3 regions of the Gottfriedia sp. S16(2024) genome follow, and region 2 is predicted to be linked to each of the others. Evidence: riboswitches for the same ligand, from Rfam matches in the RefSeq annotation. Region 2 holds a riboswitch; each other region holds the start of a gene.

Region 1 (3,217 bases), 690 kb from region 2:
AAACGGCTACTGCTGCACCAGATAAAATACTTCCTGTTAACAAAATTAAATAAGTAGATTTTTTCACATCAATTCCGATATGTTTTGCATTTGTGCTCCCAAATGTCATCGCATCTAACTGCCTATTTTGACTAAATAATATTAAGAAAGAAATGATTAAAAACGGTAATAAACTTAGAGAGTACTGAATGCCTCTCCCACCAATATTACCCATTAACCATCCAATTACTGCACGTAATTCATTATTTGAAAAAGTTATAAATAATGACAACAATGCAGAACAAAATGAACTTATGATAATTCCACCTAAAATAATTGTCTCTACATTAAGTGATCGATCCAGTTTTCTAACAAAGAGTAATAATAAAATAAGTGTACCAAATCCAAATAAGATACTAACTACTGGTAATGTAAAATAAGTAACAAAAGGTAAGCTTATTTGAAAAAACAATACAAACACTGCACCTACAGAGGCGCCTGAAGAAACACCTAATGTAAAAGGATCAGCTAAAGGATTTTTAAGTATTCCTTGAAACGCAACACCTGCCAATGAAAGGCACGCACCGACTAATCCAGCTAACATAACCCTTGGCACTCGTATATTCATGACAATTGTTTGAATATCAGCTGGAACATAATCAGTTTTAAATATAGCATCTGAAAAGCTAGAAATAATAGAAGAAAAGGGAATCGATGTAGACCCAATCGAAACCCCTAAAATAAATAAAAAAATTAATAAGATAATTGGAATTAAAAAGATTAAATATGTATTATTTATAAAGCTCTGGGTAAACCGCCTTTGCAATTGCTTCGACTCCCTCTGCAAGTCTTGGACCAGGTCTAGATGTTGTATCTGAATTAACATCATATACACGGTGATTTTTAATTGCGTTTACTGTTTGCCAGTTTTTCCTAGCCATTACAGTTTTTTCTAAATTTGGAACATAATATCCATAAGTTGTTAAAATCACATCAGGATTCGCTTTAATTGCTGATTCCTCACTATACTTTACCCAACCTTTTTCACTTTCAGCTACGTTTTTAGCATGAACAATCGAAAGCATTTCATCTAAGAAAGTACCTTTACCTGCTGTATAGATTTCTGGCGGACCAGAAATTTCAAGCCATACCTTTGGATTCGTAGTTGCTTTAGCTGTTTTTTTGCTAATTTCATCTAATTTTGTTTTCATACCAGTTACAACTTTTTTCGATTGCTCGGTTTTTCCAGTTATTTCTCCAACTTGTTGAATTGTATCATACACATCATTAATAGTTGCAGCATTTTTTACGACAAAAACATTAATCCCAGCTTGTTTTATCTGTTCTAAACCGTCAGCAGAAATTCCTAAACTTGATTCATGAGCTAAAACTAAATCAGGTTTCAATGAAATAATTTTTTCAACATTATATGTCATATCGGCATTATTTCCGCCAACTTTATCAATTGATTTTACTTCTTTTGGATAATTGTCAAAATCTGTTACCCCTACTACATCCTTGCCATCACCAATAGAAAATAAGATTTCAGTATTACTTGGAATAAGTGATACGATTCTTTTAGGTGCCTCTTTAAAGCTAATTTCTTTGTTCGTTGCATCTTTAACAGTCATTGGAAAAGTTGCTTGTTCTGTTTTACTTACATTCGATTTTTTTTGTGTCGTATCATTATTACAACCAAATAATCCTAAACACAATAACATAATGATAAAACTTGATAAAAACTTTTTCATTTAAATCCTCCTAAATAATTGAAATACATAAAAAAAACCCCATTCATTTTGAACGGGGCTGAAACAACATAAAAATACAAGAAGTCTTGCAACTGCTGCTTCAAATCCTTACTCCCCGAAGAATTGAACAAGGATGAATTTAGCAGGTCTACTGACTTTGTTTCAACCTACTCCGACCTTCCCATTCTTTCGAACAGTGGCTATTCGTTTCGTCCACATTACAGTTGCGGGGACAGTTCTGGATTATACCAGATTCCCTTTTAAGCAATACTTGCACTAAACTCATCAATATTTCATTAATTCAATCGTAAGATAAATTGGGTAAGAATTCAATTATTTTATTTATATGTTTATGATTTTACTAACATTTTATTTGTTTTTTGTGTGTTTTGTAGAAATTTCTTCTCTAAACATATGGGAAATATGTTTTATATGAAACAAGATTACTCTACATCTTTTTCGTTCATTCGTAAATTATGCGGTATTTTAACTTTAAATGTCGTTCCCTGTCCTACTTCACTATAAACCTGGATGGATCCACCATGTGCTGTAACAATATTTTTAACGATTGATAAACCTAAACCTGTTCCACTTCTACCTCTTGTACGAGCTTTATCTGCCTTATAAAAACGTTCAAATACAAATGGTAAGTCTTCTTTTGAAATCCCTGCACCTGAATCAATAAAATTAAATGTAGTTGATCTTTCATTTTGATTTACTGAAACAATTATTCTTCCATTTTCATTCGTATGTCTTATTGCATTATCAATTAAATTTGTAAAAACCTGTTCCATTCGATCCTCATCTATGTAGATATTCAAATGCGAAACATTGTCGATTTCACCAAATAGCTTAATATTTTTATCCTTTGCTAGACCTTTAAACTTACGTAAAATTCGATCCACAAATTGTACTAGAGGAACGAACTCTCTATTTAATTCGGTAAAACCGTTCTCCATTCTTGCTAAATCTAACAGATCATTTACTAAACGCCCCATTCTAAGAGACTCATCATAAATGATTTGTGACAATTCCTGCATTTCTTCTTTGGATTCTGCTACCCCATCAACAATCGCTTCGCTATAACCTTGTAATAAAGAAATAGGCGTACGTAGTTCATGAGAAACATGCGCTATAAAATCTTTTCGCATCTTTTCTAAACGTCTTTGTTCTGTAACATCTCGAATCACCGCTACAACGCCTCTTATATTTGTTTGATTATAAAGGGGCGACATTAAAACTTGCCAATTGCCTTGATCAAAATGTAATTCGATAAATTGCTTTTTCTCACTTTCGACTACTAATACAAATAAATCTAATAACTCATTTGTTAAAACAAGAGAAGAGGGATCTTCTAACTGATCATCATTAAGCATTTTCAAAAAGCGTTCAGCTGGTGGATTTGATGTCACGATTTGACCTTCTTTATCAATCGAAATTACCCCATCTACCATACTTGTAATAATATTAGAAACCTTCTCTTTCTC
Region 2 (3,217 bases):
AACCACGCGGAGTGATCATTAATTCATCGTAGAAAAATGTTGAAGAGTTGCCTATTAAAACGGTGGTTAACATGCCAATTTCATGATCTAACATCTCTTGTAAATTGGTTAAGACGATCTTTTGACTATCACGGAAGGCGCTCTTTACCAATCCTACAGGGGTGTCTGGCGAGCGATATTTTAATAGAATTTTTTGTGCTTCCATGATCTGCCGTGTTCTTCTCCCGCTTTTTGGATTGTATAGGGCAATGACAAAATCAGCTTGAGCTGCCGCTTCGATTCGTTTCTCGATCAAACTCCAAGGTGTTAAATGGTCACTTAAGCTAATCGTACAGGCATCATGCATGACCGGCGCGCCTAATAAAGCAGCACAGGAGTTGATGGCAGAAATGCCAGGAACCACCTCTACTTTTACCCCTGAGTCTTTTTTCCAGCCTTTTTCAATTAGCACTTCGTAAACAAGTCCTGCCATTCCATATACACCGGCATCACCGCTCGAAATGACAGCTACCGTGTAACCGAGCTCAGCTTGTTTCACAGCCTCTTGGGCACGGCTCACTTCTTCTGTCATTCCTGTGCTGATGATTTGCTTTCCAGCTATTAATCCCTTGATTAAATCAACGTAGGTTTTGTATCCGATGATGATATCACTTTCTTGGATGGCTTCCTTTGCCCGTCCGGTAATATGTTTTTCATCACCAGGGCCAAAACCAATTACCAATAATTTGCCTTTCACACTATTACGCCACCTTTCACAATTTCAAACTAGAATCCAGCTACTATCCGCTGTTAAATCTTTTCTTTAACCGCTTTTTGTATTCCTTCGATGCATTCCGACCCTTCTGGATGTATGAATCCAGCTTCGGAATATTGATAGATCGAATGCTCCTGAAGGCAATGACCTTCCGCCAGATGACGCTTTACAATCGTAGTTCCCACTTCTGGGGTTACGTTTTTATACCAAGTCCCTGAAGGATAGACGATGGCAACGGGTGCATCCTTACATCTCCCATTGCATCTCGTTCTTGTAGTATGTATGATTGAATCTAAGCTTAAATTGGTGATTTCATTCCGTATTGCTTGTGTCGCTTCCTCCCCACCCTTTCTCATACAGCTGCTGCCGTTACAAATGAAAACATGGTGTTTCGTTCCTTGTAAATTCCAAGTAGTCATGTCACACACTCCCTTTCGTTTTTTCATAAAAAAAGCACCCCTATGAACATAGGGGTGCAGAATATATACACACAAAAAATAGCGATGTAAGTTCAGCACTTCTACCTATGTTCCCGTAGGTTGATTGAAGCTATTAGGTAAAGGCAGGTCTCCTGACTTAGGTTCATCATTCTATTGCGTCTTCCCAAATTCCTTCAGTGACATCTGCAATGAACTCCCCTTACAGTGGCGGGTACCGTGACGGATTTAAACCGTACTTCCCTATTAAGCACAATTTTCATTGTGCACCAATCCTAATCTATTCAATTTTTAAAAAGACTTGTTTCTTCTAGAGGCATAAAAAAATGATTTAGAATCATTAAAACGAAAAAATCCGTTCAACATAAGTTGAACGGATAAAACGCCAGCACAAAGAAAGTTAATAAATAATCCTTTTTGTCCAAACGTTTCATCTTCTCAACCCCCGAAGAACTCGAAACTTTAAAAGCTAAGACAGGTCTCCTGACTTGTGTATCTTCCTACTTTAGACCCTTCCCGTAACGTCCATATAAACGTTTCAGTGGTTTGTCTATTTCGTCCACACTTACAGTTGCGGGGACAGTTCTGGTAATGCTCCAGATTCCCTATTAAGCCCTAAGGCATCTTAACTAATTGTTAACAAATTAATATTTAATTTATTATATATTAATATACTAGTCTATCAGATTTAATATTTCAAGAGTTTTTAGACTTCTTTTAAGAAAACGCTAACCGCCAATAACTTCATCCTGTTTAAGTAATTGAATTAATATAGAAATAGCAGAAATTAAATATCGACATTTCTTTTTTTAAAACTTATTGTTATTTAAGGACAAGTAAAAAGAGAACTCTTCGTGTGGTTTTCTTGTAAATTTGTGCGTGAAATTGTCCGCACTTTTTTTATTTTTTATTTAATTCTATAAAAATTAAAATAAAAAAACCTTGTAATTACAAGGTTTTTTAATTATATTTTCTCGACTACTACAGCCGTTCCATAAGCAACAATTTCATTGTTACTCTATTACATCTTATCAACCCGTTACATTTTCACATCACAAAACCTATCTAATCCGTCCCGAGTACTGGCCCCACCTACGCCAAATACGATGATGGCCACACATGCCATCCAACCTACTATTCAGTATATCAGAAAACGCTTACATTTTCAATATTTAGAATTTTCGTTTAAAATATTTTATAACTCATGTATAACTGACTTTCCTTTTTCCTTCATACATCATCAAATACTTGATAATTTTTGTGTGATACAACTGTTCTGTTTCCTTCAAACAGCAATTCCGTTTTATTATCGATTATATTTACAATAACTGTATTTTCATTGACCTTTTCAACAATCCCTTTAATTCCATTCTTAAAAAAGACATGTTCCCCTAATTCAGCTATATTTTTTGCCTTGAATTTCATCTTCTTCTCCCCAATCATCATCATTATTTTTCTTAGTTTCACTTCATTGCTATATTTTGATTTTTCTTATTCACAATTGAAAACGCCTTCATCAATATGTAGATGAACATTAGTTCGTACCAAGTTAGCTAGCTTAAATGATAATACGACTAAATCCTTTTTGTAATTCTAACTTATACAAATAACCTAGTGGACATTTTTTTATTCGTTTCATACAATGATGAAAAATTAAGAAGAATGATTTTAATTACTTTTTTTTTCAAACTACTTTTTTATTATATTACCAAAACTTTAGATATAAATATAGTATTTTTTTTGAATACTGAAATTTTAGGAGCGTTTAAAGACATCGATATGGTTATTATAAAATTGACTTCAAGCGAAAGGTAAAGGAGATTAAACAAAATATTCTACGATATTTTAAGCTAATTACCATTTAAAACATTGATCAACTAATACCTGTATCTAAAATTAAATATTAATTCGTTAGAATGGGCATATAAAAGATGGAATTTTAGCTCCACCATTTTTGCTAAACGTCAGTTAGTTCATTTGTTTGACCGTATCACCAAAGTATCAACTAGTTTAGAATCATCACCTT
Region 3 (3,217 bases), 550 kb from region 2:
TACAATCGGTGTAGGATTATTTATGGGTTCAACGAGTACAATTCATTGGACAGGCCCATCAGTAATGCTTGCTTATGCAATTTCGGGGATTTTTATCTTCTTCATTATGCGTGCAATGGGGGAAATGCTTTACCTAGAGCCAAGTACAGGTTCATTTGCGACATTTGGCCATAAATATATCCACCCTTTAGCTGGGTATATGACTGCATGGAGTAACTGGTTCCAGTGGGTTATTGTTGGAATGTCAGAAATTATTGCAGTTGGGGCATATATGAAGTATTGGTTTCCAGACCTACCTGCTTGGATACCAGGAATTATTGCAATTGTGATTCTTGGTGCAGCAAATTTAATTTCCGTTAAATCATTTGGTGAATTTGAATTTTGGTTTGCAATGATTAAAGTCGTTACAATTTTATTGATGATTGTTGCAGGGTTTGGTCTAATTTTCTTCGGTTTAGGAAACGGAGGAAATGCGATTGGAATATCTAACCTTTGGAAAAATGGCGGCTTCTTTACAGGTGGTTGGTCAGGTTTCTTCTTTGCACTTTCACTAGTTGTTGGAGCTTATCAAGGCGTTGAATTAATTGGTATTACAGCTGGAGAAGCAGAAAATCCGAAAAAGACATTAAAAGAAGCGATTCAAAGTCTTATTTGGCGTATTTTAATCTTCTATATTGGTGCTATTTTTGTAATAGTAACGGTTTTCCCTTGGGACCAACTAAATTCGATTGGTAGCCCGTTTGTTGTAACTTTTGCAAAAGTTGGTATTACAGCAGCTGCTGGAATTATTAACTTTGTAGTAATCACTGCTGCAATGTCTGGTTGTAACAGTGGTATTTATAGCGCAGGACGCATGCTATATACATTAGGTGTAAATGGACAAGCTCCAAAATATTTTACAAAAGTCTCAAATAACGGAGTGCCTTTATTCGGTACGATTGGTGTACTAATTGGTTTAGTAATCGGCGTTATTTTAAATTTTATTGCACCAAAAAACTTATTCGTGTATGTATACAGTGCAAGCGTACTTCCTGGGATGATCCCGTGGTTTGTCATTCTAATTAGTCATATTCGTTTCAGAAAAGTAAAGGGAGATGAAATTAAGAATCATCCTTTTAAAATGCCTTTTGCACCATTTACTAACTACTTAACATTAGCTTATTTAGTTTTGGTCCTAATCGGTATGTGGTTTAATGATGACACGCGTATATCACTTATTGTGGGAATTATTTTCTTGGCAATCCTTGTCATTTGTTTTTATGCTTTCGGTATCGGAAAACGTGTACCATTAGATGCTCAAACAGATGAAAAGGTAGCTAACTGATCAATCACTTAGTTTGATAATAAGAGGTACTATAGTTATACAATAAAAAAATAAATTTTTTTAACAATCAATGCGTTCGTATTATAAAATCAACCAGTAATTAAGATGGATGAGATTATCATGCGAGTGCATTTTTTTATTGTCTGTATAATGAATCAGCAGTATCTATTTAACCTAAAATAAAAATTTTTTTAAAATTTATACGGAAAATAAAAAATAAATATTTTGACTATTTTTGCATTTTATGACAAAATGATGAAAACTAAATAGTAGGGAATAGGTGTAAATGAAGATCATAGTTTGAAATCATTTACTTAAAAGGGAAGTTTGGTTTAATTCCAACACGGTCCCGCCACTGTAATAGAGGAGTAAATAAGAAGATGCCACTTATTAATTTAGGGAAGGCTTTTATTTACAAAGATTCTTAAGTCAGGAGACCTGCCTATTCTAACGACGCTGTTTGACCTACGAGAGATAGGGAGGTGCCTTATGGAAAGAAAGCTTAAGTTAACGTATTCTAATTATTTATGTTTTCCAACTTAAAGGCATTTTTGTCTCTTATGAGATAAAAATGCTTTTTTATTTTAGATAAAAGGAGAGGGAAAAAATGGTAAAAATAAGTAATTTAGGATATCCGAGAATTGGTGAAAATCGTGAATGGAAAAAAACGTTAGAGAGCTTTTGGCAAAAGAAAATTAATGAAGAAGAATTTGAAAAAGAAATGAAATCATTGAGAATAAGCTCAATAAAGAAACAGCACGATTTAGGTGTGGAGCTAGTCCCTGTAAATGATTTTACGTTTTATGATCATGTGTTAGATATTGCTACTATGTTTGGTTGGATTCCTAGTCGATTTGGTGAAATAAATGAAAAACCTAGTCTAGAGACATATTTTGCATTAGCAAGGGGTAGTAAAAACATTGTAGCTTGTGAAATGACGAAGTGGTTTAATACAAATTATCACTATATCGTACCTGAATATCAAAAGGACAAGCAATCTAGATTACTATACAATAAGCCGTTAGAAGCATACAAAGAGGCATTACTTGAGCTTGGTATAAAAACGAAACCTGTCATTCTAGGAATCTATACATTTGTACAGTTAGCAAAAGGTTACCAAGAAGAAGAAAAACGAAACATAATTAATAATCTAGTAAGCCTATATATTCAAATGCTTAAAGAGCTTGAGAATGAAGGTGTTGAGTGGGTACAAATTGATGAACCATGTTTTGTGTTAGAAGAATCAAGCGAAGATATTCGGTTTATGAAAGAAGTTTATGCTCAAATCGCAAAAGCTGTCCCTTCATTATCAATAATGCTACAAACTTACTTTGAAGCAGTTGAACAATATGAAGAACTAATTTCATTCCCTGTAGATGGCATTGGACTTGATTTTGTACACGGTAAAGATGGAAATTTACAGTCAATACTCGAGCACGGATTTCCAAATGACAAAGTACTAGGTGTAGGAATAGTTAATGGGCGTAATATTTGGAGAAATGATTTAAATGATTGCATTAAGTTTTTGAATTCTCTCAAAGAAGAAATAAGTCCCAAAGATTGGTGGATTCAACCATCTTGTAGTTTGCTTCACGTACCAGTTACAAAAACTGAAGAGAATTTATTAAATGAAACATTATTTGATGCATTAGCGTTTGCCGATGAAAAATTGGAAGAGTTAGTTATATTAAAAAGTTTATTAATTAACAAAGCGAGCATGTTTGATAATGAAGTTAAATATGCAAGTAATTGTTTAGAAAATTTAAAACAACTTAGTGAAAAAAATCAATCAACTCGTAATGAATTAGAATCCATTAATGAAGAAGATTTTAGAAGACCAGTACCATTTCATTTAAGATATCCTTTACAAAATAAAGTAATGAATTTACCGAT

What was found. A riboswitch is a leader RNA that binds a small molecule or an ion and turns the genes downstream of it on or off. The one in region 2 is predicted to bind cobalamin.
Region 1: another riboswitch for cobalamin. It lies ahead of AB1282_RS21210 (ABC transporter substrate-binding protein); the one in region 2 lies ahead of AB1282_RS17640 ((2Fe-2S) ferredoxin domain-containing protein).
Region 3: another riboswitch for cobalamin. It lies ahead of metE (5-methyltetrahydropteroyltriglutamate--homocysteine S-methyltransferase); the one in region 2 lies ahead of AB1282_RS17640 ((2Fe-2S) ferredoxin domain-containing protein).

What each region holds. Positions count from the first base shown of each region.
Region 1 covers NZ_JBFLUO010000001.1:4,434,119-4,437,335, forward strand. The annotation lists gene AB1282_RS21205 (FecCD family ABC transporter permease) at 1-805, opposite strand, end outside; gene AB1282_RS21210 (ABC transporter substrate-binding protein) at 771-1,730, opposite strand; cobalamin riboswitch at 1,855-2,026, opposite strand; gene AB1282_RS21215 (ATP-binding protein) at 2,174-3,217, opposite strand, start outside.
Region 2 covers NZ_JBFLUO010000001.1:3,741,136-3,744,352, reverse strand. The annotation lists gene cobJ (precorrin-3B C(17)-methyltransferase) at 1-736, opposite strand, end outside; gene AB1282_RS17640 ((2Fe-2S) ferredoxin domain-containing protein) at 790-1,173, opposite strand; cobalamin riboswitch at 1,299-1,480, opposite strand; cobalamin riboswitch at 1,648-1,834, opposite strand; gene AB1282_RS17635 (DUF2187 family protein) at 2,422-2,616, opposite strand.
Region 3 covers NZ_JBFLUO010000001.1:3,186,515-3,189,731, forward strand. The annotation lists gene AB1282_RS14920 (amino acid permease) at 1-1,324, shown strand, start outside; cobalamin riboswitch at 1,586-1,784, shown strand; gene metE (5-methyltetrahydropteroyltriglutamate--homocysteine S-methyltransferase) at 1,932-3,217, shown strand, end outside.